One region of the Cyanobium sp. BA5m-21 genome, then DNA from elsewhere that is predicted to be linked to it. Evidence: predicted binding sites of a transcription regulator. Region 1 holds the regulator's gene; the other holds the start of a gene.

The links. Region 1 encodes NtcA, which controls nitrogen genes in cyanobacteria. Its sites were predicted from a motif close to GTANCNNNNGNTAC; they were not measured.
Region 2: KBY72_RS11320 (ferredoxin--nitrite reductase) is a predicted target of NtcA. The motif match lies at 3,840-3,853, and genes of this name have one in related genera.

What each region holds. Positions count from the first base shown of each region.
Region 1 covers NZ_JAGQCO010000016.1:29,114-43,726, forward strand. The annotation lists gene KBY72_RS06785 (competence/damage-inducible protein A) at 1-1,210, shown strand, start outside; gene leuC (3-isopropylmalate dehydratase large subunit) at 1,239-2,654, shown strand; gene KBY72_RS06795 (3-isopropylmalate dehydratase small subunit) at 2,663-3,277, shown strand; gene KBY72_RS06800 (DUF3769 domain-containing protein) at 3,264-5,648, opposite strand; gene KBY72_RS06805 (photosystem II reaction center protein I) at 5,794-5,913, opposite strand; gene KBY72_RS06810 (alpha-mannosidase) at 6,028-8,958, shown strand; gene psbN (photosystem II reaction center protein PsbN) at 8,962-9,114, opposite strand; gene psbH (photosystem II reaction center phosphoprotein PsbH) at 9,237-9,437, shown strand; gene KBY72_RS06825 (TatA/E family twin arginine-targeting protein translocase) at 9,437-9,733, shown strand; gene pth (aminoacyl-tRNA hydrolase) at 9,717-10,346, shown strand; gene KBY72_RS06835 (DUF3146 family protein) at 10,351-10,608, shown strand; gene KBY72_RS06840 (resolvase) at 10,605-11,081, opposite strand; gene KBY72_RS06845 (DUF3084 domain-containing protein) at 11,078-12,295, opposite strand; gene ntcA (global nitrogen regulator NtcA) at 12,330-13,070, opposite strand; gene KBY72_RS06855 (cob(I)yrinic acid a,c-diamide adenosyltransferase) at 13,313-13,954, shown strand; gene dcd (dCTP deaminase) at 13,954-14,547, shown strand.
Region 2 covers NZ_JAGQCO010000041.1:5,363-19,975, reverse strand. The annotation lists partial or broken gene KBY72_RS11340 (ABC transporter ATP-binding protein) at 1-389, opposite strand, end outside; gene ntrB (nitrate ABC transporter permease) at 390-1,154, opposite strand; gene KBY72_RS11330 (CmpA/NrtA family ABC transporter substrate-binding protein) at 1,267-2,580, opposite strand; gene KBY72_RS11325 (anthranilate phosphoribosyltransferase) at 2,734-3,801, opposite strand; gene KBY72_RS11320 (ferredoxin--nitrite reductase) at 4,029-5,567, shown strand; gene KBY72_RS11315 (CbiX/SirB N-terminal domain-containing protein) at 5,583-6,875, shown strand; gene cobA (uroporphyrinogen-III C-methyltransferase) at 6,872-7,660, shown strand; gene KBY72_RS11305 (redox protein) at 7,804-8,280, shown strand; gene KBY72_RS11300 (sensor domain-containing phosphodiesterase) at 8,285-10,258, opposite strand; gene KBY72_RS11295 (GGDEF domain-containing protein) at 10,182-10,673, opposite strand; gene KBY72_RS11290 (transglutaminase family protein) at 10,724-11,605, opposite strand; gene KBY72_RS11285 (alpha-E domain-containing protein) at 11,590-12,549, opposite strand; gene KBY72_RS11280 (circularly permuted type 2 ATP-grasp protein) at 12,543-13,982, opposite strand; gene KBY72_RS11275 (PilZ domain-containing protein) at 14,127-14,613, shown strand, end outside.

The sequences.
Region 1 (14,613 bases):
GCTGGCGGAGCAGCTGGCGGCCCTGGGCATCGCCCACCAGCGCCAGAGCGTGGTTGGTGACAACCGCACGCGTCTGATGGCCGCGGTTCGGGAAGCGGCAGGTCGCTGCCGGGTGTTGATCACAACCGGCGGCCTCGGCCCGACCCCAGACGACCTAACCACAGAAGCTATCGCTGCTGCCTTTGACACGCCCCTGGTGGAGCACCCAGAGATCTGGATTGACATCCAGGCCCGCATCGGCGCGCGCGGCCGTTTCTGTTCCCCCAGTAACCGCAAGCAGGCATTTCTGCCCGCAGGGGCGGCGGTGTTGCCAAATCCCACCGGCACCGCCCCCGGCATGATCTGGACCCCGCCTGCGGCCCCGGGCATTCAGCCAGGTTTCACGGTGCTCACTTTCCCTGGCGTGCCAAGCGAAATGGAGGCGATGTGGTCTGGCACCGCAGAGCCATGGCTGCGCTCAGCTGGTTTGGCTGAGGGGGTGTTCGCCAGTCGCATGTTGCGCTTTTGGGGCGTTTCCGAGTCGGCTCTGGCTGAGCAGATGGCCGATCTGCTGGCTCTAGAAAACCCAACTGTGGCTCCCTACGCCGGCGCCGGTGAAGTGAAGCTGCGACTCACGGCCAGGGCAGGCAGCGTTGCTGAAGCCCAGGTACTGCTGGCTCCGCTTGAGGCGCAGATCCGGGCCCGCTCCGGGAGGGCCTGCTTCGGCGCCGATGACGACAGCCTGGCCAGTGTGGTGCTTGAGCAGATGCGCCGCCGCGGTGAGACGCTGGCTGTAGCTGAGAGCTGCACTGGCGGGGGGCTGGGGGCGGCACTGGCGGCGGTGCCCGGAGCCTCTGATGGCTTTGTTGGTGGCGTGATTGCCTATGCCAACTCGATTAAGCAGGCGTTGCTTGGGGTGCCGCCGGCGCTGCTTGAGAGCCAAGGCGCCGTGAGCGATCCGGTGGCTATCGCCATGGCTGAGGGCGCTCGCCGTGCAATTGGTGCCACCTGGGCAATTGCTGTGACCGGCATCGCCGGCCCGGGGGGTGGCAGCACTGAGAAGCCGGTAGGACTTGTGCATATCGCCATTGCCGGCCCTGATGGTTGCAGCAGCGAGGCAGTGCGCTTTGGCGCCACGCGTGGCCGGGTCTGGATCCAGCGGTTGACGAGCGGTGAAGCGCTCAATCGCTTGCGCCTGCGGCTGGCCGACGCCCCCGGGGCGCAGCTTTAGGCTTAAGCCTCAGTCGAACGGACCTTTCGTGAGTGCCGGCACCCTCTACGACAAGGTCTGGGATCTGCATCGGGTGGCCCAGTTGCCTGGCGGCTCCACCCAGTTGTTTATCGGGTTGCACCTGATTCATGAGGTGACCAGCCCCCAGGCCTTTGCTGCCTTGAAAGATCTGGGCCTACCGGTGCGACTCCCCGAGCGCACCGTGGCCACGGTTGATCACATCGTGCCCACCACATCCCAGGCGCGCCCCTTCGCTGATCCCCTGGCTGAGGAGATGCTCGCCACCCTCGAGCGCAATTGCAGCGACTACGGCATCCCTTTGCATGGCCTCGGCAGCGGCCGCCAGGGAATCGTGCATGTGATTGCCCCCGAATTGGGCCTCACCCAGCCGGGTATGACCGTCGCCTGCGGCGACTCTCACACCTCCACCCACGGGGCGTTTGGGGCGATTGCCTTTGGCATTGGCACCAGCCAGGTGCGCGATGTGCTGGCCAGCCAGAGCCTGTCGATGGGCAAGCTCAAGGTGCGGAGGATTTGGGTTGAGGGTCAGCTGCAGCCGGGCGTCTATGCCAAGGACTTGGTGTTGCACATCATCCGGGTGTTGGGTGTCAAAGGTGGTGTGGGCTACGCCTACGAATTTGCCGGTCCAGCCATCGATGCTTTGACGATGGAGGAGCGCATGACCCTCTGCAACATGGCAATCGAGGGCGGTGCCCGCTGCGGCTATGTCAACCCCGACGCCGTCACCTTTGCCTACCTGCAAGGCCGGCCCTATGCCCCCAAGGCTGAAGCCTGGGAGCGGGCCGTGGCCTGGTGGCGTGGCCTGGCCAGTGGTGCAGACGCAGTTTTTGACGATGAGGTGCGCTTCGATGCTGCGGCAATTGCGCCGACAGTCACCTGGGGTATCACCCCCGGCCAGGGCATCGGCGTTGATGAAACGGTGCCAACCATGGAGCAGACAGAGCCGGATGAGCGGCCCTTGGCCCAGGAGGCCTACCGCTACATGGATCTGCAGCCCGGCACTCCGATTGCAGGCACAGCGGTGGATGTTTGCTTCATTGGCAGCTGCACCAATGGGCGCCTGTCCGATTTGCAGGCGGCTGCGGCGGTGGCCAAGGGACGCCATGTAGCTCCGGGCATCAAGGCCTTTGTGGTGCCTGGCTCTGAACAGGTGGCGGCGGCTGCGGAAGCTGAAGGGCTTGACCAGGTGTTTAGGGAAGCTGGCTTTGAGTGGCGTGAGCCCGGCTGCTCGATGTGCCTGGCCATGAATCCAGACCGGCTTGAGGGCCGCCAGATCAGCGCTAGTTCAAGTAATCGCAACTTCAAGGGTCGCCAGGGCTCGGCTACCGGCCGCACCCTGCTGATGAGTCCGGCGATGGTGGCTGCGGCCGCAATTGCCGGCAAAGTGTGTGATGTGCGCCAGATGATTAACACCACGCCATGACCGCGGCCATGACCACCTCCAGCTTTCCCTTTGGCCCTATCTCGGCTGTGCGCGGGCGCGCCGTTGTTATCGCCGGTGACGACATTGACACCGATCGAATCATTCCAGCCCGTTTTCTTAAATGTGTCACCTTTGATGGGCTTGGCGAGCAGGTGTTTGCCGATGATCGGGCCGAGCTCTCTGGGGAGCATCCCTTCGATCGAGCAGGGCTGCAGGGAGCCTCTGTGCTGGTTGTGAACCGCAACTTTGGCTGTGGCTCAAGTCGTGAGCATGCTCCCCAGGCGTTGATGCGCTGGGGCATCCGGGCGGTGGTGGGGGAAAGCTTTGCTGAGATCTTCTATGGCAACTGTCTGGCCTTGGGAATCCCCTGTTTCACCTCATCCCACGCCAGCGTGCTGAGTCTGCAAGAGTCGCTGATTGCCGATCCTGGCCAGGAGCTGAGCTTGTCGCTGGCTAAGGCCACCCTGGAAGCCTCACGGGGGCAGCTTTGGCAGCTAGAACTCCAGTCCGGTCCCCAGCAGATGCTGGCTTCTGGGCAATGGGATGCCACCTCCCAGTTGCTGGCCAACGACGGCGAGCTGGCTCGCACCGCTGCATCGTTGCCTTACATCAACGGCTTCTAGGCTTGGGCACGAAGGGTGTGCCATTGCCGTTGAAGTTAAAGTCGTTGAGTTTGATGCGGATGCCGCCGATGCCGTCGTAGGGGCTGTAGTAGACCCCGAGCTCGTAGGAGCGGCGTTGCAGTTTTAATTCCACATAGGAATAGGAAACGTCGCCATAGAATTCGGAGCCATTATCAATGTTGAAGGTGGCACCAGCTTCCAGCACAATTGGACCATAGATCTGTTGGGCTGCTTGAAAACTAAGGGTGCGTAGATCTACCGTGCGATCAAAGCCAAAGGGGCTGGCTCCATTTAAAAAGGTGCCAGCGATTGAGGCGGAGAAGCGGGTGTAATCGAATACGGGTCGATCAAACTGTCCCAGTGTGAACGAAGGTCCGCCCCACAGGGTGAGGGTGTTCTGGTTTGCTCCATCGCTATATGTGGCTGCATAGCCACTGGCTCCGAAGTTGATTCCCAGGCCTGGTACTACCGGCACAGGTGCATAGCGCAAGCCCCGCTTGGGATCTTCACTGGCATCAAGGGCAGAGCCCTGCCAGAGCTGCAGGGTGGTGCTTGCTGCGAGGTTGGCATAGCTACGCCATAAAGAATCAAGGGTGTTTGCTTCAAATAATGTTGCTTCGTAGACTCCAGATTGGGCTGCCCAGTTGAGATTCACCGGTGCTAAGTAGGGAGCTTTTGGGGGGGCAGCCTGAGCCTTGGGCTGATTCAAGACCACGTTGCCAGCTAGATTGGCGCCATAGGAATAAACTACGGTTTGAAGTCCCAGGCTGCCATTGTAAATGCGCTCGCGATAGGATCCAAATAGATCAGCGTTTGCGCTTGTATGGCCGGGCAGGTTGAGTGGAGCCGTCAGGCGACTGGTGCTGCGGATGCCGGATCGGAAGTTGTCTGGGTTGAGGGTAGACAGGCTGGCTTCAGCATTTAATGAGAGCCAGCCCATGGGCAGGTTGAGTCCCGCCAGCAGGCCGAACATATCTGCGAGCTTGGCGGTCTGTTCGCTGGTGGGATTAGCCAGGCTTTGTCCAGGAAGCACATAGCTACTGGTACGGCCTTCGATGGCCCGCTGCACATTCAGCTGGGGCTGGAGTTGCAAGCTGCCCCGCTTGCCTATTTTTATTGGCTCCATATTGTAGCCAATAAAGAAGCCATCGCGATCTTCTTTATCCGTATCCCAGGCAAAACGAGCTTCTTCGGCGCCGATGGTTGTGTTTGTGATTGCCGGCAAAGAAACTTTGCCGTCCAGCAGAATCTGGCTGCTGCGGCTGTTGATGCGGGTCACGCCGCGCCCATCCATAACGGCCACCACCTTGCGGGCCAGGCTCCAAGAGGCGGCAGGAGTGAAGGGATCGTTGGTAAAAGCAATTTGTTCGGCAGTCCAGCGGTTGCCTCTGATTTGGATCTGGGCTCCTTGAAAGCGAATGCGGCTGATCGTGCCCGCTTTGTTTGCGGGCGGGCGGTAGCCCTGCCCATTGCTGTTGAGCGAGTCCGTGGTGTCAATAACGGCTCCCAGGTCGAGCTTCAGGCTGGTGCTCCAGCTCTGCTGGAACGTCACGTTGCTCACCTTTGAGTCCACGTCTGGCAGCTGCTCGATCTCAGTTGCTTTAACGACAGGTTTCCCAGATCCCATCGAGATCGCCTGTGCCTGCGGGCCGCCCGCTTGGGGGGGGCCGAAAGCAACTGATTCCAGTGCCCTATTTAGAGATAGAGCTGGAGTCGAGAGCTCACTGCCAGGGCAGCCGGCTGGCGCTGGCATGGTGGGCAGGCTGCTGCGACCTGGTGGCAACACCCGCACCAGCGTTCTATTGGCAGGATCTGTGCTGAGTGGCGGACAGGCAAACGCTGGTTGGCTGAAGTTAGACGGCAGACCGTTCGTTTTGGCGTTGGGATCTGGGGAGTTGACCTCTTTAAAATTGATTTCCCGGGCAAGGGTGTCCTGCTCGATAACGCCATAGACGTCGTCAAGTTCGCCGCTGTCTTCTAGTTCGCTATAGCGCAGACGGCTTGCTTGTAGGTATTGATCTCCTTTGATCAGGCGAATTTGCCCGCTTGCGTAGACACTGCGGCTGGCTTCTGCCAGTTCGACTCGATCTGCCAGCAGGCGCCAGCCATTGAAGCGGGCTTCTACGTTGCCGGTGGCAACAAACCGGCCCAGTTGCTGGTCGTAGCCTTGCTGATCGGCCTTGATTACAGCAAAGTTGGGAGCAGGAATAACGGAACTAGAGGCTTTGACCGCCCCAGGCTGGCTGGGAATTTCACCTGCCAGAGCCTCTGGAGCGAATAGGACGGATAGGCAAGCAGCTGTTAATAGTTGGTGAGCGAGCCTTTTTAAAGGCGATTTCCCCAGAGGCACTCGGTGGGAATTGCCAGCCAAATCCATCAGCCCTTAATACCTTCTTGAGCCCGAAGTGTTGAAGGAAGCGTGTCTGAAATTGGCACGATTAAATCAGGCGCAGCAGGTCCTTTTGGGGATCATCCCACAAACAGAATCAGGATCTTGCCTGCCTAGTGCCAGCTGATCAATCTTCCAGGTCTTTACGGCTCGGGGTGCGGCTGGGGTCGCTGGCCAAAAAGCCGAACACAAAGATCCCGATAAAGAAGAAGACGACCGAATAAACCGAGATCTTGAGGGCGAGCATGGTTCGGCCTTGGGGAATGGCGAGCGGGTGACAGGGAGTGACAGGCGCGTTGAAGGGCCTAGTCGACCCCGCAGCTGCGGGATCATCCTATGGGACTCGGCTTGCCATCCAACGATGCCTGAGGCCTCAGGACTAGGGCAGACCCCACGGATTGAAACGATTCAGTCACGTTTGCGGCCAACCCATTCGCGCTGGGATCTCCAACCATCCTGGCGCTGCGTGCAGGCGGGAGGGCGGTTTGGCCCAGCCCTTGACGATCCTTGGGGCCAGCAATGTCGTCCGGATTGGGCAGCGCGGGGGTTGGTGATCTGGCCGCGGGGTGGCCAGTGGCGGGAGCTACGGCTGCGGCTGGTTTGCCCGGCGACCTGGCTGCAGCTGCACCAGCCGGAGCCCGTTGCCCAGGCCCGGCTGGTGCTGCGCTGGTGGGCCGACCAGGTGGAGCTGCGGGTGGATGGTGTGCCGGTGCATGGCGGCGACCTGTTTGACACCGCTTGCCGCTGGTTGCTGCCCGAGCGCTGGTGGCAGGGGGAGGCCCTTGAGCTGGAGTTACGCCTGCGCAGCCCCTTGCACGACGACGGTGCCCTGATCGAGAGCCGTCTCGAGCTCGAGCCCCTGGATCCAGCCGATCCGTTGGATTTGTTGGCTGAAACCAAGGCTGAGCTTGCCCAGCTGCGCAGCGGCGAACCGCCGACGGGTCGGTTTCATGTGTTGGGCCATGCCCACCTCGATCTGGCCTGGCTCTGGCCGGTGGCCGACACCTGGCAAGCGGCCGAGCGCACCTTCACCTCTGCCCTTGATCTGATCGAGCGCTTCGAGGAGTTGCATTTCGGCCACTCCACACCGGCCTTATACGCCTGGCTGCAGCAACACCGGCCGGCCCTGTTCGCCCGCCTGCAGCGTGCGGTGGCAGCCGGTCGCTTTGAACCGATCAACGGCCCCTGGGTGGAGAGCGACTGCGTGCTGATCAGCAGCTCCTCACTGCTGCGCCAGTTTCAGCTGGGCCAGCAATTCAGCGCCGCCAGCTTCCCTGAGCTGGAGCACTATCTGGCCTGGTTGCCCGACAGCTTTGGTTTCGCCAGCGGCCTGCCGGCCGTGGCTCGCAGCACCGGCGTGCGTTGGTTTTGCACCCACAAAATGGCCTGGAACGCCACCAATCCCTTCCCCCACCGGCTGTTTCGCTGGCGCAGCCGCTGTGGTTCCGAGCTGCTGGCCCTGATCAACGCCCCGATCGGCACCGATGGCGATCCCGTGGCGATGGAGCGCTATCGCTTGGCTTGGCAAGGCGCGACCGGGGTTGATTCGGCCCTGTGGCTGCCCGGAGTGGGCGACCACGGTGGAGGCCCCAGCGCTGAAATGCTCGAGCAGCTGCGGCTCTGGCAGCAGCAAGCTGAAGCTGCTCCCCAGCATCACGGCAGCTTGCGGGGTTATTTGGCTGACCTCGAGCCGCTGGCGCCCCGGCTGCCGGTGTGGCGCGACGAGCTCTACCTGGAGCTGCATCGCGGCTGCGCCACCTCGCGCCCTGATCAGAAGCGCCACAACCGCACACTCGAGCGGCTGCTGCGGGAGGCGGAGCTGGCCCAGGCCCTAGCCGGCGATCCTGAAACGGTCGACTGGCGAACGCTGCTTTTTCAGCAGTTTCACGACATTTTGCCCGGCACCTCGATTCCAGAGGTGTTCGAGCAGGCCGAGCCCCAGTGGCGGGCAGCGCGCCGCAGCGCCTGCCTGCAACGGGATCGGGCTCTGCAGGCCTGGCTAGGAGCTGGTGAGGGTGAAGATGACGGTGTGGGCGTGGGTTGGTGGGTAGCCCAGCTCCAGCCCCTGCCTCCCCGGGCCCGCAGCCTGCGGGTGCCTTTGGGCGGCTGGAGTTGCGGCGGTGTGAAGCTGCCGTCCCAGCCGGCCCGGGCTGGCGGCCAGTGGCTGCAGCTGCCGCCCTTGGCGGGCGTGGCCGCCCTGCCCCTAGAGCGAACGGTCGCAGCGGCGGCCCCTCAGGTAGCTCAGGTTGAGGCGCCGGTGTGGCGAGAGGGCTGGCGCTGCGGCAACGGTTTGGTGAGTTTTGAGCTGGGTCCGCGGGGCCTCGAGCAGCTGTGGGATAGCCAGGATCATCCCCAGTTGGCAGGCCCGCTGGCCTGGCGGCGTTTTGCCGATCGAGGTGAGTTTTGGGATGCCTGGGACATCGCCACGGGCTACCGGGACCATCCGCTGGCCTGGCAGTGGCAGGGCGAGCCCAGCTGGCTGGAGCAGGGCGAGCTGTGCACCAGTTTTGTGTGGCGGGGCCAGTGCGGGGCAAGTGCGGTGCGGCTTGAGGGGCGCTTACTTGCCAATACCCCCTGGCTCGAGCTTGTGCTCAGCGTCGACTGGCGCCAGCGCCATGAGCTGCTGCGCCTGGAGATCCCCTTGGCCCAGTCGGCCCAGCGCTGGGCGGCAGATACCTCCGGTGGCGTGCTGGAACGGCCAGCCCAGCCGGTCACTGCCCGCGAGCAGGCCCGCTGGGAGCTGCCAGCGATCAGCTGGATCGCTTCTGTGGCTGCTGGCGGCGGCTTGGCGGTGCTGCTCGATGGGCCCCAGGGGGTGTCGGCTAGTCCGGAGCAGTTGGGTGTGTCGTTGCTGCGGGCGCCTACTTGGCCCGATCCTGGCGCCGATAACGGCTTGCAGCGCCTGCGGCTGGCCCTGGCGCCCTGCCCAGCAGGTTGGTGCCGGGATCAGGTGCCCAAGCAGGCGGTGGCCTTCAGGGAACCGCTATGGCTGCGGCCGGCGGCGGCCCAGGGCCGGCCTAAACGACATCAGGCCCTGCCTCCCCTGGGCGAGGGGCTGTTGCTACTGGGCTGCCGGCCGCTAGGGGAGTCGGGAGACGTGGTGCTCACCGTGCAGAACTGTTCCCCTTGCCGCCGTTACCTGGAGTTGGGAGAGAGCTGGCAGCTGCTGGAGCGACTCGATGGCCTGGATCAGCCTCTGATTTCCCGGGGAAAGCTCTCTGAAGATCCCTGGTTGCTGGCGCCGTGGAGCCTGGGCTTTTGGCGAGTGCGCCCTGATTGGGTCAGCGCTTAGGGCTCAGTCTTCGTGGTCGTCAAAGGGGTCGGTGAGGCCCTTGGAGGGCGGCCCGAAGGCTTGGTACACCCCAAAACCGGTGAGTGAAAGCAGCACCGCCAGCACGGCGAGGGCCACGGAAAGGGCCGGGGAGCTGGTGGTGGCGGTGGGGTCCATGGAGGCGGAAGGGGAATGCAGGTGACGGGTTGCGTCACAACTCTCGACGGACAGCCGCGGCGCGGTACGCGAGGCCCTTACAGTACTAAAAGCGAATCCATGCCCGAGAGGCTGCAGCAGACATGGCCCAACGCACCCGCCTCGGAGATATCCTGCGGCCACTCAATTCTGAGTACGGGAAGGTCGTCCCCGGCTGGGGCACCACGCCCGTGATGGGCATTTTTATGGTGCTCTTCTTGGTGTTTCTGCTGATCATCCTGCAGCTGTACAACAAGTCCTTGCTGCTCGAGGGCATCACTGTCAATTGGAACGGCCTCGGCTGATGAATGTGTTTGGCATTGGCTTGCCTGAGCTGGCGGTAATTGCCGCCATCGGGCTGCTGGTGTTCGGACCAAAGCGGCTGCCGGAGCTCGGTAAAACCTTGGGCCGCACCCTTAAGGGTTTTCAATCGGCCTCCTCTGAATTCGAAAAGGAGCTGCGCACGGCGATCACCACCGCCGAACCTGTTGCGGCTGACCTCCCAGTTGCAGTTTCTGCAACTGAGCTTGTTTCAGCTGACGCCTCCGCGGCTGATGCTCCAGAGCTGATTGAGCAGCCTCTCGATGGTCCCGCGGCCTGAGTTGTCGTTGCAGTTGGTGGTGGGCCTGGGTAACCCTGGAGCCAAGTACGCAGGTACTCGCCACAACGTGGGCTTTATGGCCCTTGAGCGTCTAGCAGATTGCGCTGGTGGTGCATCTTTTCGGCAGCAGCCCAAGCTTCAGGGCTTGTTGGCTGAGGTGGGTTCGGGGCCTTCCCGGCTGCGGCTGTTGATGCCCCAGACCTACATGAATGAAAGTGGTCGCTCGATCCGCGCAGCCCTTGACTGGTTTGGTTTAGAGCCCGCCCAGTTGCTGGTGGTGGTTGACGACATGGACCTGCCCCTCGGCAAGTTGAGACTGCGGGCTACGGGCAGTGCCGGGGGGCATAACGGCCTGCGCAGCACCATCAGCCACCTAGGTACCCAGGACTTTCCGCGGCTTCGTATTGGTATTGGCGCCCCCGCCCAAGATCCCGGCGAGCGCCGCGCCCGCACCGTTGGCCATGTGCTCGGACGCTTCACGCCTGCCGAGCAGCCCCTGCTCGAGGAGGTGCTGCGCGAGGTGGAGGCAGGTATTGGCCTGATCCAGCTCCTCGGCCTGGAGCGGGCTGGCAACCGACTCAACGGTTTTCAGCCCCAGGGCGCGGCAGCCTGAGCCGATGGCACGCCTTCCCTCCACCACTGCCCAGTTGCGGGTGCTGCACCAGAGCTTCAGCCAGCGGGTGCTGGAGGGGGAGGTGAGTGCGGGCGGCTACCAATGGAGTTTCCGCTGGGCCTTTGACCGCGGTGAACTCAGCGTTGAGCCTTCTTTGGGCAGGGCTCTGATCCAGGATGCCCTGCTGCGTTATCTGCTCAAGGTCGACTACCAGCTCGAGCCTGGCGGTGACTACATCTTTACGGTTCGGGCCCGTTTTTAAACCGATTCAGCCTCCAGCGCGACCGGCAGCGGCCATCGCCTCAGCACCTCCTGGTTGCTGCGTTGCAGGGTCACCCCGCAGTAGCGCTCTATCAGCAGCTGGGCCACCACATCGTCGATATCTCGGGGTGGTAATCGCAAGCCCGCCGGCAGCAGCCGCCTCCAGCCCCTAGGGGGCCAAAGCTGCCAGTAGCGCTCCCGGGCCGCCAGGGTGCTGCCGCTCTCATCCACCACAGCTAGCGCCAGCCGCTGCTGGCCAAGTTGGCTGCACCAGTCTTTGCTGCCGGTGCCATTGCCGAGCACAACCTGGCCAAGCCCCACTTGCTGCCAGCTTTTGAGCAGGGCGAGGCAGGCTTGTGGGGGCAGGATGGCAGCCTGCCGGATCTGGCCAACGGCAGGATCAGCCAGCACTAGACCGCATTTGCTGCGCCCGGGATCGAGGCCTGCCACCAGGCCCGCCGCAGCGCTCGTCATGGGCGGCGAGGGCCCGGACCCGATTGGGCGGGAGATGGGGCCGCCAACCAGCGCAATTCCGCTGCAATTGGGTCGGCGGTGCTGGCGCTGTTGATGGCGAGGGCTTCTAGTTGGGCAACCTGGCCCGGCTGGCGCTCGCTCAGCTCCCGGGCCAGCTTTTTAAAGCTGGCCGCATCGAACTGCAGCCCTTCCACCAATGTGCCCTGGCGCTGGGCTCGGGCATAGGCAGCGGCCAGCAGCAGGTTGAGTCGCCGCGAAACCGGCTCCAGGGCTGTGAGGTCGCCCTCGATCGTGGTGCTGGCCAGCACTTCACCTGCTTTAACTACTGGGCGGTTGGGGCGTAGGTCTGGGAAGGCAAGCACCTGGCGCTCGCCCCTCAGCACGTTGGCGGCCGAGAGAATGCTCACCACCCAGCTGCCGGGTTTGGCGAGCAGGCCTTCCAGCTTGCTGATGTCATTTTTGGGTACCAGCAGGATCTGGCGATCGGGGGGCTGGCCGGGCAGCACCCGCCTGAAGGCGTTGAGATTGGCCTGCTGCAGCAAGGCGGTGATCACCTCCTTGGCCTGCTCGGGGCGCTCAAGGGTCACCTTGGCGCTGGCCAGGGTCTGACCGCTGCTGAGCACCACGTCGCCGCGGCGCAGGGCAATCAGGTTGCCCTCCAGGTCTTTAAGTTCTTGGGCTCCGGCGCTAATCCGGCGGCGCACCTGGGCTAGTTCCGCTTCGGTGCGGCGGATTTCCGCATCCCGCCCCTTCACCTCCTGGCTGAGACGGCTGCGCTCCAGCTCCAACCGGTTGCGCTGGGTTAGAAGTGGCGCCAGCTCTTGGCGCAATTTGCTGGCGCGGGCTTGGGCCTGCTCAAAGCGCGTCTGAGCCTCGCGTTTGCCCTGTTCGGCCCGCGCCACCTGCAGGCGGCTGCTGGCTAGTTGGCTGTTGCTGCGGCTCAGTTCGCTGCGGCTGGTTTGCAGCCGTTGCTCCAGTCGATCGAGTTCAAACAGGCCCGTGCGCAGCCGCTCGCTTACCAGCAGCATCAGGCCGAGGGAGATGGCACTGATCAGGCTGCCAGTGAGCACTGTGATCAACACGGCGGTGCGGCGGGGCCGCATCCCCAACAGGCTCAAGCGCGCCTTGCCCACCAGGCTGCCGAGTCGGTCGCCCAGGGTGGAGAGCACTCCCCCCAGGGCGAGCAGAGCGAGGATCAGCAGCCAGCCCGTCACATACGTCCCCGGAGGGCCCCAGTATCCCTGGCCTTCAGCTGAAGCGCTTAGCTAGGGCGATTGGATCAAACACAGTGATCTTTTTGCGGTCGATCTGAACCAGCCCGTCGTTGCGCAGGTCGCCCAGCAGGCGAGTGATTGTGACGCGGGTGGAGCCAATCGCTTCGGCAATCGCCTGGTGGGAGAGGCGCAGATCAATCGTGATCCCTTCCGAGCTGGGAACGCCGAAATCTCGGCACAGCACCAGCAGGAAGCTCACCAGCCGCGAGCTCATGTCGCGGTGGGTGAGGGTTTCGATCATCGTTTCGGTCTGCAGTATTCGCGAAGACAGGCCCTGCAGCAGTAGCAAGCCCACGCTGGCGTCCTGCTCGATCGCACGGCGCACGGAGGTGGCTGGTGCGGTCACCATCTCGACCCTGGTGAAGGCAACAGCGTGATAGAAGCGATCGGAGCGCTGGCCGGTAAGCAGCGAGAGCACACCAAACAGGCTGTTCTCGCGCAACAGGGCCACGGTGATCTCCTCGCCTGATTCATATACCCGCGACAGCCGGACCGCTCCGCGCCGCAGCAGATAGACCCGCTCGGCTGGATCGCCGGGAAAAAAAATCGTTTTGCCCCGTTCGATCGTCTCGACACTGCTGCCGGCCAGGCCCCGGATCACTTCCAACAGGGTGGGGTTGCCCTGGCCGGCGCTGCCCATGCCTGCCACCACGCCAGGAGCACCCGTCGATGGGGTGTTGGCGGTACGGCTAAATCCGTGGGTAGCGCCAACCATCAAGGTTTTGGCAAGTGCCGGGACCCTAAGGATCACCCGGGGGGCGGCTTGTAGCAATACACACGGTTTGAGACGACACCGCCGGCGCCCCCTGCGCACCAGTACGTATGTTTCCGCTAGGGATGGTGTCGTTTGCTTGTGGAGCGGCTCGATCCCGCTACATTCAGCTCCGCGAGGCCATGGGCTGCTCGCGGCGCCCCAGGTCTGTTTTTCGATTTTCAAGGTTCTTATTCAGGTTGTTCATGACCGCGAGCTTGCCCGTCTCAGGCCTCACCTCCTCCTCCTCTGGAGCTGGTTTTCCGGCGGTCCAGCACCAACCTCAGCGCTCTGGCCATCGCCCTTTGGCTGTGGCGGCTGCCGCGTCCGCCCCTTCTGCTGCGCCGGCATTGCGGCTGGTGGCCCAGTCGGAGGGCTTACTGCAAATCCATACGGCGCCTTTCCGCGGCAGTTACGGAGCCGTGCTCAGCCAGGCCCTACGTAGTGCCGGCTTGGGTAGCCGGGTGCTAGTTACTCAGTTCCTTAAGGGCGGTGTAGATCAGGGCCTCGGCAGCAGCGTCTGGCTGTGTGGGCGACTGCAATGGCTGCGGCCCGGTGTGCCCGGCTGTCTGTCAGAGCCAGCTGCCCACCAGGGGCTCGAGCTGTTGGAGGCGGTGCGCCAGGTGTGGGCCTTCAGCCGCGAGCAGCTGCTCAGTGGTGCGGTGGATCTAATGGTGCTCGACGAGCTGGGCTTGGCTGTGGAGCTGGGCTACATCGAGCAGGCTGAAGTGCTGGCAACCTTGGAGCGCCGACCAGCCCATCTAGATGTCATTTTGACAGGGCCAGCCATGACTCCTGAGTTGATGGCCATGGCTGATCAGGTCACCCAGTTGCGCCGAGGCCTCTGATGCTGAAGAACGATCGCTGGATCAACGAGCAAGCTGCGGTAGGAATGTTGCAGCCGTTTCAGTCGAGCCTGGTGCGCCACCTCGATCCCGCTACGGCGGGCTCCCCGGTGCTCAGCTACGGCTGTTCTTCCTATGGCTACGACTTGCGGTTGTCGGCCAAGGAATTTTTGATCTTTCGGCATGTGCCTGGCACCGTGATGAACCCCAAGCGGTTCAACCCGGCGAACCTGGAGCCCGCTCCCCTGCGCGAAGACGAGGACGGATCCTATTTTATTTTGCCGGCCCATTCCTATGGCTTGGGAGTAGCACTGGAGAAGATGAAGGTGCCATCAAATATCACGGTGATCTGCCTGGGTAAGAGCACATACGCCAGGCTAGGCATCATTGTTAATACGACCCCAGCGGAAGCCGGCTGGCAGGGTCACCTCACCCTGGAGTTCAGTAATTCTTCGGGTGCTGACTGCCGCATTTATGCAAATGAGGGAATTTGTCAGCTGCTCTTTTTTGAGGGCGATCCCTGCGAGACAACCTATCAAGATCGGGCTGGTAAATATCAGCATCAGCCCGAACGGGTTACCTTGGCGCGTATCTAGTTCCCAGCAAAATGCCCCATAAGGCGAACCACCTGGCGCACCGAGAGGTGCGCCAGGTGGTTCGCC
Region 2 (14,613 bases), on a different contig from region 1:
TTCACCGTTTGGATGTTGCGATCAACAATCTCGCGCCGCTCCTGGGTGCTTTTGGAGGGGTAGACGGTGTTTACGGCAAGGGCGATGTTTTGGCGCACCGTGAGCCAGGGCAACAGCGAATAGTTCTGGAACACCACCATGCGATCAGGGCCTGGATCGGTCACCTGACGGCCATTAATCAAGATGCCGCCCTCGCTGGCCTGGTCGAGCCCGGCTAGCAGGTTGAGCAGGGTGCTCTTGCCGCAGCCGGAGTGGCCAATCAGCGATACAAATTCGCCTGCGGCGATATCGAGATTGATGCCCTGCAGAGCTACGTAGCGGCCGCCGTCATCGAGGGGAAATACCTGGGTTACGGCATCGACGCTGATCAGTCCAGCTGGAGTGGTCATTTAGGCGGCTCCCTTGCTTACCTTGCGCCCCACCCAGGCCACCAGGCGATCCAGCAGCAGGCCCACCACTCCCACATAAATGATCGCCAGGATTATTTGGCTGGAGCTGGCATCGCCGCCGGCGTTGTAGGCATCCCAGATGAAGTAGCCGATGCCGCCGTCGGCCTTCAGCATCTCTGCAGCCACGATTGCCAGCCAGGCCAGGCCCACGGCGATGCGTAGGCCGGTGAATACGTAGGGCACCGTGGCCGGAATCACGATGTTGCTGATGTAGGCCCGCTTGCTGAGGCGCAGCACCCTGGCCACGTTGGTGTAGTCCTGGGGGATCTCCTGGATACCCACAGCCGTATTGATAATGATCGGCCAGATCGCCGTGATGAAGATCACAAATACCGCCGAGGTATTGGCGTCTTGAAATACCATCAGCGAAATCGGAAACCAGGCCAGTGGTGGCACGGTGCGCAGCACCTGCACCACCGGATCAAACCCTTTGCCGGCGAAGCGATTTAATCCGAGCAGGCCGCCGATGGCGACTCCCACGACCGCCGCCAAGCCGTAGCCCACCGCCACCCGTTGCAGCGAGATCAGGATCTGCCAGCCCAGGCCCTTGCTGGTGCCACCGTCATCGAAAAACGGCTGGCTGATGTAGGGATCCCAGGTATCAACCAGCACGTTGATCGGGCCGGGAAGTCGCGCAGCGCCAAGAGCGCCCGAAAGCAACTGCCAAACCAGCAGAAAAGCACCGATGCAGAGCAGATAGGGCATGATTTGGGGCAGTGCCGGCAGCAGCCGGCGCCGGCGGGAGGGCCGGCCCGGAGAAGCGTTGGGGTTCACGGATGGCGGGAGAGGGAACGGGGAAGTTGCTGGGCCTTTAAGTTCACTTCATCGCCTTGATTGCTAGGGCATCTAGGTAGGCCTTGGGATTTTCTGGGTCGAACACCACACCGTCAAAGAAGGTTTCCTTGCCGCGCGAATCGCTGCCGGGAATGGCCTTTCCTTGGCCGATTGAGTTGGCGGCTTCCTTCCAGAGATCAGCCCGGTTCACCTTATTTACCAAAGCACCGATATCGGTGTCAGAGGGTAGGTAGCCCCAGCGCATATCTTCGGTAACAAACCACTTGTCGTGGCTCTTGAAGGGGAAGGAGGCGTTTTCGCTCCAGAAGCGCATTCTCAGAGGGCTGTTTTTAACAACGCGGCCATCGCCGTAGTCGATGTCGCCGGCCAGACGGGGTTTGATGTCGGCTACGCTGACTTTGAAGTATTTGTCTTTGGCTGTGATTTCGCAGAGTTCATCAAGGTTTGCTGGATCTTCACACCAGATCTGGGCTTCCTGAACGGCCATCAGCAGGGCTTTAGCGGCCTTGGGGTTTTGATCAACCCAGTCGGCCCGCATTGAGAAGGCCTTCTCGGGGTGGTTTTTCCAGAGTTCGCCGGTGACGGCGGCTGTGTAACCCAGTTTCTTGTTCACCAGGCGCTGATTCCAGGGCTCACCAACGCAGAAGGTGTCCATGGTGCCGGTCTGCATGTTTGCCACCATCTGGGGGGGTGGCACCACTACCAGGTCGGCATCCTTATTGGGATCAATGCCATTGGCGGCGAGCCAATAGCGCATCCATAGGTCGTGGGTGCCGCCGGGGAAGGTAACGGCCGCTTTGAATTTCTTGCCCTTAGCGCTGGCCTGTTGCGTTGCTTTTGCCAAGCCTTCTTTGTTGTCGATGCTGAGCTTGTTAGCCAGGTAGTCCTTCGACACCGACAGCCCCTGGCCCTGCAGGTTTAGCCGCGCCAGGGTGTACATCGGCAGGGGCTGCTTGGTCTTGGTGATCGTGCCGGCAGTTAGCAGTAGCGGCATAGGCGAGAGGATGTGGGCGCCATCAATGCCGCCGCCGCTGCTACCTAGCTCCAGGTTGTCGCGGGTTGCGGCCCAGGAGGTTTGCTTCACCACCTTCACCTCGGGCATGCCGTGCTTGGCAAACAAACCCTTCTCCAGGGCAATGATCAGGGGCGCAGCGTCGGTGAGGGCGATGAAGCCCAAGGTGGCAGTCTTCAGCTCAGGTGCATCCGCACCACCGGCCTGACTTGTTGTTTGATTTTCAGATTTTTTGCTGGGGCTGCCACAGGCGGCTAGCCAGATGGCTCCAGCTGCCGAACCGGCGGCGGTGATTAGAAACTTGCGGCGCGAAAGGTTGGACATGGCTGGATTGGGATGGGCCGGAGTGGCGGCAACTGCACTCCGGACGGGCTCCACAAAGAAGCGCACCGAACCGGTCTAAAAATCGAGCCGGCGCACAAGCTGACCGACCCAATTACAAGACCACGGCTGGCTTCAACTTGAGGGTTGCAATTGCTACCGATTGCCGCTTTCGCTGGGATTGGCCAGGGTTTGCCGCAGTCGCTCGCCGCACCTCGAGGCGAGTAGAGCTCGCGCTTGCTCGAGGGCGTCAGCAAGGTTTTCGAAGCGATCAGCCAGCCAGAGGTAGGCCCCCAGATTCCAGAGCAGCGGTGCGGCCAGGGGGCCTTCGCCACCGAGGGCGGCCAGTGCTTGCTGCTGCCAGGTTTCCAAGTTTTCCCAGGCGATTTCATCGCCGTGGAGGCCGTGGTCCCGGGGGTGCACGAGCAGCCGCTCCAGCGAGCCCTGGCGGACCCGGGCGGTGATGCCAGCCCGGCTGGTGGGTAGGTCGGTCGACCCCTCCAGGCCCTTCACGGTGAGCACCTCGGTTTCACCGGCGGTGGCCAGGGCCTCCCAGGCCCGTTTTTCGGTGGGGGGATGGACGAAACCACTCACTAGTAGGTGGTCGCCGCAGTGGGGGGTCCAGAGCAGTTCCAGGCTGGCCACGGGGGGGCGCTTGCCAATTTCATCGCGCACCGGCAGCAACCTTTCCGCAGCTGGGAAGTGGTCGGGCTGGTGGGTGAGGCCCAGGTGGTGGGTGCTCAACCGTTGCTGCAGTGCGGCGAGGCTGAGCCCACGCCATTCAATGCCGAGGGCGGAAAAAAGCTCGGCCAGGGTGACGCCGTACTTAACCGGCATCGGGTCGCCGCCGTGCAGCACCACCGGGATCTCGGCGCCGGCTAGCACTAGGGCGAGCAGGGGCAGCAGGGGGGCGGTGCGGCTGCGGCCGTCGTAGGGCACGCCGAAACAAATGGCCTGGCGGCCAGGGGTCTCCAGCTTTGGGCCGTGGCTGCGGTAGCTATCGAGCATGCCGGTCAATTCGATCGGCAGCGGCCGGCGAATCCGGTGGGCGATCAGGAAGGCTCCAAGCTGCGCATCGCTTGCCTGACCCTGGAGCATCAGGTCCATGGCGTCGCGGGCCTCATCGCGGCTGAGGCCCGTGCTGGTGTGCTCACCGCTGCCCACCTTGGCAATCAGTTCGCGAAAGCGGGCCCGTTCGGGGCCGAGGGCTTCGAGGCGCTGCAGGCGTCTGAGCTCTGCCTCCGCCTCTGGAACTGTGGATTGTAGCGGTTGCGACACAGGAAGCGACTCGCACTGCAGACAATTCCAATTGTCTCCCTGCGGGGAGCTTTTTTCCCATTTCTGTTTTCCGGCGGCGTAGCTCTCATCGGCGCTTGCTCGGATCCACCTTGCGGCTGTGTGGCGGCAGGGCGGACATGCCGAGGTTGTTCCGTGTTTCGAGATTCCGCCCCATGACTAGCTCCACCATTTCTGCGGCCAGCCAGCCGCCCCTCAGCAAAATCGAGCAGGCCAAGGCCGAGCTCTGCGGCTTGGAGTTGGCGCCCCGGCTTGCCGAAATGGGGCGTGAAGGCTGGGAAGCACTCGACGAAGCCACGCTCACGATCCGGCTCAAGTGGCTGGGGATCTTCTTCCGGCCTGTGACGCCCGGGCGCTTCATGTTGCGGCTGCGGCTGCCCAACGGCGTGATCAGCGCTGAGCAGCTGGAGCTGCTGGCTGAGGCGATCGATCGTTGTGGCGAGCACGGCAGTGCCGACATCACCACCCGCCAAAACCTGCAGCTGCGGGGCCTGCTGCTGGAGGACATGGCGCCGCTGATGGTGGCGCTGGAGACCTTGGGGCTCACCAGCCGCCAGTCGGGCCACGACAACCCCCGCAACATCACCGGCAACCCGCTGGCGGGCATTGACCCAGAGGAGATCGTCGACACCCGCCCCCTGGTGGAGGCGATTCAGGCGCGGCTGCTGGGGCCGGCCGGTCCCCGCAACCTGCCGCGCAAGTTCAATGTGGCCGTGGGGGGCGCATCAGATAGCTTCCTGCTTCACAACGACCTGGCTTTCCTGCCGGCGGAGCACAACGGTGAGCTGGGTTTCACGGTGCTGGTGGGGGGCTTCTTTTCAGCTCAGCGCAACGAGTTGGCGGTGCCCCTGGGACTGTGGCTGCGGGCGGAGCAGCTAGCCGACTTCACCCTGGCGTTGTTGCATCACTACGAGCGCGCAGGCAACCGGCAGCAGCGCAACAAAAGCCGGTTGATGTATCTGATCGACGAGCTCGGGATCGATGCCTACCGGGCTGAGCTGGTTGCAGCCTTTGCCGAACCCGTGCTCAGCCACGCTGGCTCCCACCTGGTAAACCGCGCCCCCCGCTCGGGCCTGGGCGTGCAGGCCCAAAAGCAGGAGGGGCTCCACTGGGTGGGGCTGCACGTGCCGATGGGCCGGCTGGACGCGGCTTCGATGCTGGAGCTTGCCGCTTTGGCGCGCACCTATGGCAGCGGCGAGCTGCGTCTCACCGAGGCCCAGAACGCCTTGATCGTTGATGTGCCCGGCGATCGCCTCGAGGCCCTACTGGCTGCACCCCTGCTGCAGCGCTTCCGCCCCGACCCTTCGACCCTGCAGGCCGAAGCGGTGAGCTGCACCGGCAACGCCTACTGCAGCTTCGCTTTGATCCCCACCAAGGGCGTGGCCCAGCAGGTGCTCGAAGAGCTGGAGCAGCGCATCGAATTGCCTGAGGCGGTGCGCATGCACTGGACCGGCTGCCCCAATGCCTGCGGCCAGCCCTACATGGGTCAGATCGGGCTGATGGGGGCGAAGGCCCGTAAGGATGGTCAGATGGTGGAGGCGGCCAAGATCTTTCTTGGCGGCTCCATGGGCGCCGAGCCCAAGCTGGCCGAGCTGCATGAAAAAGGCGTACCCCTCAGTGATCTTGCCGATGTGCTGGAGCAGCTGCTGCTGGAGCAATTTGGAGCCCGGCGCCGCGAGCCGGCGGCTTCCTGAGCGCGGAGGGCGGCTTTGAGCTCTGCCCTGCCCCAGTGCGAGCCAGCCCAGCTGCCGGCCTGCGGCTCCCCGGCACGCTGGGGCTGGCTGCAACAGCTGCGCAACCAGCCTGAGCTGGACCTTGAACCCTGGCTGCTGGCGCTGGAAAACGGCAGCCTTAGCGCCGACCCAGACCTGCTTGCCGTGCTGGCGGAGCGGCTGGATCCGCCGTCCCAGCGGCGTTTGCTGCGTTGGTGGCGCCAGCAGCCCGATCCCGATCCCGGCCTTCCCAGCCAGGTGCTGCGCCAGCGGGATGGGGCTAGTGCCGCCTGGCTGCTGCAGCAATTGGCCCCCGGCCCGGGCGTTCTTGGCCAGGCCGTGGCGATAGCCCTGCTGCCCCTGCTGGGTCACCAGCGCCAGGCTGCGGCCTGGCCCGTGCTGCTGAGCTGGATGCGGCCCCCAATCGCTACCCCATTGCGGCGCGCCGCTCTCGAAGGGGTAGCCCGTGGTTTGTCGGTGTGGCCCCGGCACCAACTGGTGGCTGGCCTCAGCTCCCTGGCCGGCGACCTCGATCCCCAGCTGGCTGCCCCGGCGGTGGATCTGCTGGCCCGTCTGCCCGGAGCCCGCCGCGCCCTGGTGCCCCTGCGGCTCTGCGAGCTCGATCCCCAGGTGGCGGCGCGCCTTGGTCGCCGCCTCGCGGCCACCCCCGCCCAACCCCTGCTACTGGTGGTGCATGGCCGCGCCGGCGGCCAGCTGCCTGCCGAGTTGGTGGCCCTGGCCGCCGAGCTGGAGTGCCGCCGTGGTGCGCCGGTGCGGCTCCAGGCCCTTTCGGCGGCGCCGCCGCCGGCGGCGACCGAGCTGCTGCAGCCGGGTCAAGTCCTCGGCTTGGTGCCGCTGCTGCTGCTGCCCGGCGGCCATGTGCGCCACGATTTGCCGGCGATTGTGCGCCATTGGTCGGCTTTTGCCCGCGTCCAGCACTGGCCTTTCCTGGGGGCCTGGCCCCGCTGGCAGGCGGCCCTCGCTACGGAGCTGGCCGGATTGGCTACGCAGGATGCCCGGCCCTTACTGCTGCATCACCCCTTGGAGGGTCCCCTGGCAGCGCGGTATCTCACCAGCCTGGAGCGGCGCACCGGCGCCCACTGCGTCGCCACTCCATACAGTGCAGACCATCTCGCGCAGCTGAAGCTGACCCTTGCCGCTCCAGCCTTGGCCCTGGCCCTGGCCGCCAACCGGCTCACCGACCAGCTAGCCGAGCAGGTGGGTCCGCCGTTGCTGCAGCGGCCTGGCTTGCGCCAGCTGCTGCTGGCTGAACTCGAGGCCCTGCCATGAGTGCCCCGGCCCAGCTCGGCACGGTTTATCTGGTGGGGGCGGGCCCCGGTGATCCGGAGCTGCTCACCCTCAAGGCCCACCGGCTGCTGCGCCAGTGCGACGCCCTCGTCTACGACTCCTTGGTGCCCCAGGCCCTGCTGAATCTGGTGCCCCAAGGCTGCGAGCTCCACTTTGTCGGTAAGCGCCGCGGTCACCATTCCGTTCCGCAGCCAAGCACCAACGCGGTGCTGGTGGAACTGGCCAGCCGCCATCGCCTGATCGTGCGGCTAAAGGGCGGTGATCCCTTTTTGTTTGGACGCGGCGGCGAGGAAGCCGCCCACCTAGCCGCCAAGGGCGTGCCGGTGCAGGTGGTGCCAGGCGTAACCGCTGGCATCGCGGCTCCGGCCTACGCGGGCATTCCTGTTACCCACCGCCGCGCCGGCTCCAGCGTCACCTTCGTGACGGGCCATGAGGAAATCGATAAGGGCCGCCCAGGGGTCAACTGGCGCGGCCTGGCCCAGACCAGTGATGGCTTGGTGATCTACATGGGCCTGCATAACCTGCGCCGCATCGCCGAGGAGCTGATGGCGGGTGGCCTAGCCCCCGACACGCCCGCGGCTGTGATTCAGCAGGGCACCGTGCGCGGTCAGCGGCAGTTGATCAGCGTGCTGGGTGAGCTGGCCGACCGGGCTGAGGAGCAGGATTTTGCTTCGCCCTCAATCGTGGTGCTGGGCGAAGTGGTGGCCCAGCGGGTGCCGGTATGTGCCCCCGAGCCCGCTGATGTGGAGATGCCAATCCCCTTCTGATCCAAGCAAGTTTCCTTGATAGGTAGTGGTTGCGACGGCCGGCTCCCCGGTGGTGAGTTTCATTAGGCCTTGATCTGGCAGCACCCGCTGCTCTTACCCGAATGTCTTCCCTTCCCCGGTCTGGCACTTCCCAGTCTGCGCCGATGTTTGAGCTGATTCCCTACGAAAAGTTCCGCGATACCCCCGCTGTTCGTTTCTTTGATATCACCGTTGCCAGCTCCAATGCCCGCGATCTGGTGATCCATGCCGGTCCGGCCGTGAGCCCTCCGGATGAGGAGAAGACTGGTGCCTGGCAGTTTTATCTGCACCCCCACCAGGAAGATAATTTGTTGGCCCTGCACGGCGGCCGAACTTTTTACTTGGTTAATTTGGGCTGGAATTATCCCTATCACATTGTTCGCCTAGAAACAGGTGGCGACATCCTGCGCATTCCTCCGGGAACGTTTCACCGCTCAGTTTCTGATCACGATGGTTCTGTGGTGCTTAATCAGGCTGTGCGTGAGGCTGGTGCCAGCGTGGTGCGGGAGTTTCGGGTATACAACAGTCGCCTTATTCCCCGATTATTTGCTACAACTTTTAAAACGGCCCCCCTGCCTAAGTTGCACGGGGTTAGCTGGTAGTTTCCTAGTGAATTTCGGCTAAGTAGTGGGCCATAGCAGCCACCGACATCGGCCGGCTGAATAGGTAGCCCTGAGCATGCCTATAGCCGTTCTGCAGCAGCCAGGCGCGTTGAGAGTCCGTTTCAACCCCTTCAGCGGTACTTTCCAGTCCTAAATCGGCACAGAGATTCTGGATTGTTTTTAGCAACTGGTTGCTGGGATTGCTACTGTCGTCGATGCGCTCAACAAAGCTGCAATCGACCTTCACCGTGCGCACTGGATAGTTGTGGAGGCGGCTGAGCGAGGAATAACCCGTGCCGAAGTCGTCGATGGCGATGGTAACTCCCAGGCGGCGCAGGGAGTTGAGGAAGATTCCTAGTTCCGAGCCATTGTCATCTAAATAATCCTCTACCAGTTCCACTTGCAGCTGCCAATTTTTTGGCAAGGGGGTGGAGCGGATCAGTTGCAGCAACCTTTGGCGCTGGCCCTCGCTTTCCAGCAGTAGGCCGGAGAGATTCACTGAGAGTTGCAGCGGCTGCCCTGGTGCAGCGCTGGCTAGTTCATGGCTGGCTTGGATTGCTTTCTGGATTATCTGAAGATCAAGTTCACCGCTGAGCCCGGCCAGGTGAGATATCTGTAAAAAATTATTGGGCAGCATCATTTCGCCGCTTTCGGTGCGCCAGCGCATCAGGCATTCCAGGCCTACAGGCTTGCCCGTGGCGATATCAACAATCGGTTGCAGATAGGGAGTCATTTCGTTGCGTCGGATAGCGCGGCGTAGATTAGTTTCCACTTGGTAGTGATGCTGTGCCGCTAGTCGTGCGGGCAGATCGATGAAGTTGAAACTGCTATTTTTGCTGCGATCAGTGATGGCTATGCGTTGGGCGATGCTGGCATCAGAGAGTAGAGAGTCAACATCGCCATAGTTGTTTTTGAAGATTGCAATGCCCATGCTCATTCCCAGCTCCATATCACGGTCGTTTAGTTTTAATGGTGCCTCAAGGCTCGCCATGCATCTTTCTGCAATCGCTGTGATAGCACTTTCTTCTGAGAGGTGTGGTAGCACGATTGCTATCTCGTCATCTGAGAAGTAGGCGGTTGATGCTTGAGCAGGTAGACAGTCCCGTAGGCGTTCTAAGCCAGTTTGGATTAGGTTCTCCGCCGCAGCACTCCCAATGTTGGCGCTGACGCGGGAATACTCCTTGAACTTGCAGCGCGCCAGTGCAAAGCAGGGTGCTTGATCTAGGCCAAGCAGCAGGCTCAGCATCTGCTGTAGCTGCTCCCGATTCATTACTGGATTGATTTCACTAAGTAGCTGGATGCCTGGCCTGACCTGCCCGTTTCCCCCTTGGGCCTGCAGTGCTAATTCGGCGGATTGCAGTAGGTGGGCTTCTCGCCGCAGTTCCATTTGGCTAACCACTTGGCGAGCCAGTCGCTCTAGGGATGTGACCTGCTTAGGTGTGAGGGCCTTCGGTTCGATATCAATGGCGCAAAGGCTGCCCAATGCCATGCCGTTGGCGGCGATTAGGGGGAAGCCGGCGTAAAAACGGATGCGAGGCTCACCTTGAACAAGTGGATTATCGGCAAAACGATCATCTTCAAGGGCATCGTTTATAATTAAGGGCCGGCGCTGAACGATTGTGTGGCCGCAAAATGAAATATTTCTGGGCGTTTCCTTGGGTGCGTCGTCGAGGCCAACGCAAGACTTGAACCACTGACGATTTTCGTCGATAAGGCTTATAACTCCTATTTTTGCGCCAGTAATATCTTGAACTAGGTGGGTGATATCGTCAAAGATTGCTTCCGATTGCGTATCAAGTACGCCGTAGCTCTGCAGTTCCTTGAGGCGAGCCGAATCATCTTCGGGTATGGGCGCTTCCTGCACGCGGGCTAGATGTCCAAAACCTCTCCACAACATTAGGTCAGCAGTTCCTATTTTGTCTGGCCCGGCGCATGTTTGTATCCGAGCGAGCCAGCAGGGTGTCAGGTTTGAGCTCATCGCCTTCCATGGTGCTTATCCCGGTGGTGATGCTGGTGGGCACTGGTTCCTGCTTGCTGCCTAGCCCCAGCTGGCTCACCAGGGCTTGTAGATCCGCAGCCATTTCCTGGGCGGCGGCCCCATTGCAATCGGTGGCCACCACCACGAATTCATCCCCGCCGCTGCGGAAGAAGTGGTCGGTGATGCGCAGCCGTTGGCGTACCGCGCTGGCCACTCGTTTCAGAACTAGGTCGCCGATTTTATGGCCAAAGCGGTCATTGATTTTGGTGAGACCATCTACGTCGATAGTGATGCAGCTGAGGGGCTCGCCGGTGCGGCGGCAGCGCAGGCATTCCTCTTTGAGCCTTAAGAACAGGGCATTGCGATTGCCGCAGCCGATGGCGCGCTTTACGTGGCTAAGGATCGCGGCCGCCATCAGGTGGTTTGTCTGGAAATGGAGGACACCCAATTGCAGGCACCTTTTGCTTAGGCGGACTGCATGGTTGCAGCCGGCTCTTGGATGTCTGCCTCAATGCTCCATTCCAGCAGGCTTTCGACGCCATTCGGACCCGAAAAGCTGCCGGTGACAGCGGCGGTCAGCTCCGGCCTGGAGGAGGTGGCCAAGGTGATGTAGCGATCATCGATCACGCCTATGCCGCTGGGATCAAAGCCCCGCCAGCCTGCACCTGGCAGATACACCTCGGCCCAGGCGTGCAGGTCGTAGCTCTCAGGCTTTGGTTCCACCAGGTGGTAGCCGCTCACGAAGCGGGCCGGTAAACCCACGCAGCGGCAGGCTTCCACCATCAGCATCGCCAGATCGCGGCAGGATCCCACCCTTTCCTTGAGGGTGCGGCCGGCGGGCCAGGCCGGACCCACGTGACGCTGGGTGTACTTGACCCGGTCTTGGATGATTTCCACCAGCTGTTGCAAAAACATCAGCGCCCTTTGATCGCTGCCCATCAGCGCTTCCTGGGCCATGTCCACCGCGGCTGGGTCGTGCTGGCCGTTGGGTAGCCAGCCCTCCAGGCTGCCGGCCAGGTCACCGTTCAGGTGGCCCACCGGGTAGGGCAGCATCGGTTCGCTGCCCTCCAGGCAAACCTGCAGCAGCGGCGCCGGTTCCGTTTCCACCAGGCTGCTGGCCCGCACGATGAACGCATCTGTTGGCCCATTGAAACGGGCCCGCAGAATTTCATCGCCGCTGGCTGCCACCAAGGGGTAGAGCCGCCCAGGCTCCGGCGTCACTACCAGCTGGAAGTCCAGCAGCCGCTGAAAGCCGTGGCCCCGGGGCTTGAGGCAGAACCGGTGCGGACCCAGCAGCACCGGGGCGCTGTAGCGGTAGGTGAAGGTGTGGGTTACGCGGGCACGCATGCGTGGTCGGCGATGAAGTAGCGCTGTTCGATCAGATCATGGAGCCGGTTGAGGTCGCTTTGCAGGCCGTCGATCGACTCGTGCAAACCTCTCGCAATCAGCTCGTCGATGCGGCTGTAGCTCCAGCGGGCCAGGGTGAGGCCGCTGAGGCATTCGAGCTCGTCTGGAGCTCCTGGCACCGCCTGGCCGCGCACGATTCTCAAGGTTTCGTGGATGCGCTCTAGGCAGTAGCGCACCGAGCGCGGAAAGATCGGGTCGAGCAGCAGGAAGCTGGCCACCGCCTTGGGCTCGATCGCTTGCTGACGTGACTGCCTGAACATCTGATAGGCCCCGGCGCTACGCAGCAGGGAGATCCACTGCAGTTCATCGAGCACGCCACCCACTTCATCAGGTGAAGGCAGCAGCAGGAAGTACTTCACATCGAGGATGCGGGTGGTTTTTTCAGCCCGCTCCAGCACCCGCCCCAGGCGGCTGAATTGCCAGGAAAGGTCGCGGCTGAGGGTGGCATCCGTGATGCCATAAAAAAGTTGGCAGGCCCGGCGGATGTCCCGAAGTTGTTCCTGGGGGGGCTGACCCCAGAACCCCTTGTTGTCGAACAGGGTCCAATAGATGTCGTTGAGCTGCTCCCACATTTCGGTGGTGATTACATCGCGGATCTGGCGAGCGTTTTCGCGGGCGATGGCGATGCAGTTCACCACGCTGTTGGGATTGGCCTCGGCCCGCACCAGAAACTCCACCACCTGCTCCGGGCGTCCTTCTGGATAAAGACGATCGAAGAGTTCCCGATCACCACTGGCATCAACCAGGGGCAGCCAGGGTTCGGCGCTGCCTGGCGGGCAGTCGAGGGCCATTGCTTCGCTCACCTCCACAAAGCGGGAGATGTTTTCGGCCCGCTCCACATAGCGGTTGATCCAATAAAGGGAGTCGGCGACGCGGCTCAGCATGGTTGTTCACTCACGATCCAGGTGTCCTTGCAGCCGCCACCTTGGGAAGAGTTGACCACCAGGGAACCGCGGCGCAGGGCCACCCGGGTGAGACCGCCCGGGCTTACCCAGGCTCCCTTGCCGCGCAGCACATAGGGCCGTAGATCCACGTGACAGGGGAATAGTTCGCCCTCGCTCAGCGAGGGCACGGTGGAGAGCTCGAGGGTGGGCTGGGCTATGTAGTTGCGGGGATCGGCCTGGATCTTGACGGCAAACTCGGCGATCTCCTCGCTGCTGGCGTGGGGGCCGATGAGCATGCCGTAGCCACCGGCCTCGGCCACCGCTTTCACCACCAGCTCACTGAGGTGGGCCAGCACGTAGGCCCGGTCATCCTCCCTGGAGCAGAGGTAGGTGGGTACGTTTTCAATTATTGGATCTTCGCCGAGGTAGTAGCGGATCATCTCCGGCAGGTAGGCGTAGATCAGCTTGTCGTCGGCTACGCCGGTGCCTGGTGCGTTGGCGATTGCCACCCGGCCGGCCCGGTAAGCGGCCATCAGGCCCCGCACCCCCAGTATCGAATCGCTGCGGAATACGGCCGGGTCGAGGAAGTCGTCGTCGATGCGCCGGTAGATCACATCCACCGGTTCGGGCCCGGCCGTGCTGCGCATCCACACCCGGTCGTCCTGGCAGATCAGGTCGCGGCCCTCCACCAGCTGGATGCCCATCTGCTGGGCCAGGTAGCTGTGCTCGAAGTAGGCGCTGTTGAACACCCCGGGGGTGAGCAGCACCACCTTGGGGGTATCGGTCCAGGGGGCCAGCTCCCGCAGGGTCTGCAGCAGGTGGGAGGGGTAATCGTCGATAGGTTGCACGGTGCGGCCGGCAAACAGGCTCGGGAACATCCGCTTCATCACCCGGCGGTTTTCCAGGAAGTAGGCCACGCCGGAGGGACAGCGCAGGTTGTCTTCCAGCACTCGCCAGGTGCCCTGGCCATCGCGCACCAGATCCAAACCGGAGATGTGGCACCAGCGGCCCAGGGGCGGCTGGAAGCCCTGCAGTTGGGGTCGCCAGCCCTGGGAGCTCTCCACGTCCTGTCGCGGAATTACGCCGTCGTTCAGGATTTTTTGGGGTCCATAGACATCGGCCAGAAATAGGTCGATCGCCTCCAGCCGCTGGAACAGGCCTGCCTCGAGGCGTTGCCAGTCTCCGCTACCGATCAGCCGCGGCAGGGGGTCAAAGGGCAGGATGCGCTCACCACCATGGTTGCCCGAGTCATTGAGGCGAAAGGTGGCCCCCAGCCGACGCAGCAAAACGCCGGCCGCCGCGTGATTGCGATTTAGTTCATCGAGGCCCAGCTGGCCCAGGGAGGAGAGCAGGGGCCGCAGGGCGCTGCGGGGCTGATCAGGCGCACTGAAGTATTCGTCGTAGCCCCGATTTGGTCTGTATTCCCCAAACATGCTCCACCACCTGCCATGGGGGGATCATGTCCACCCGTTGGGTTGACGCCGGTGTGGGTTGATACGGAAGGCCAGCTCCGTCCATGGCCTCTATCTTCCTTCGCCAGTAGGGTGAAGTAATGGCAGCTCCCAGGCGCTTTTGTTATGCCCAGCCATCTCCCCAATCCTGCTGGCGATGCCTCCAGACGGCCTGGTGTCTCCTGGGTAGAACCCTTCGGTAAAGATCCAGGGGGCAATGAGGCCCAAACAATCTTTGCTGGGGATGAAGACCCAGAAATTCTGGGTCTCGACGACGGTCAGCGCTGCTTTGAAAGGTTCCTGGCGCTTCCCTGTCCTCCGTTGCTGATTCAGCTGCCCAGCCCAGGCGCTGAAGCTCGCACCCAGTGGTTTTATGCCGACATCCTCGACATTAGTCTAGGTGGCTTGTGCCTGTTTATCACCGGAAACCATGACTTACAGGTAGGTCAAGCATTGCTGGTTGATTTCCATGTGCATCGGACCGCCGACTTGCATCAGGTGGCGGGTTTTATGCGTTGGTTTGTTCGCTCCAGAACCTTTACCACCATGGGGATAGGCTTCAGCGAACCCCTGCCCCAGCTTCCCCAGCTGCTGCCGGAGCGGCCCAATAGCC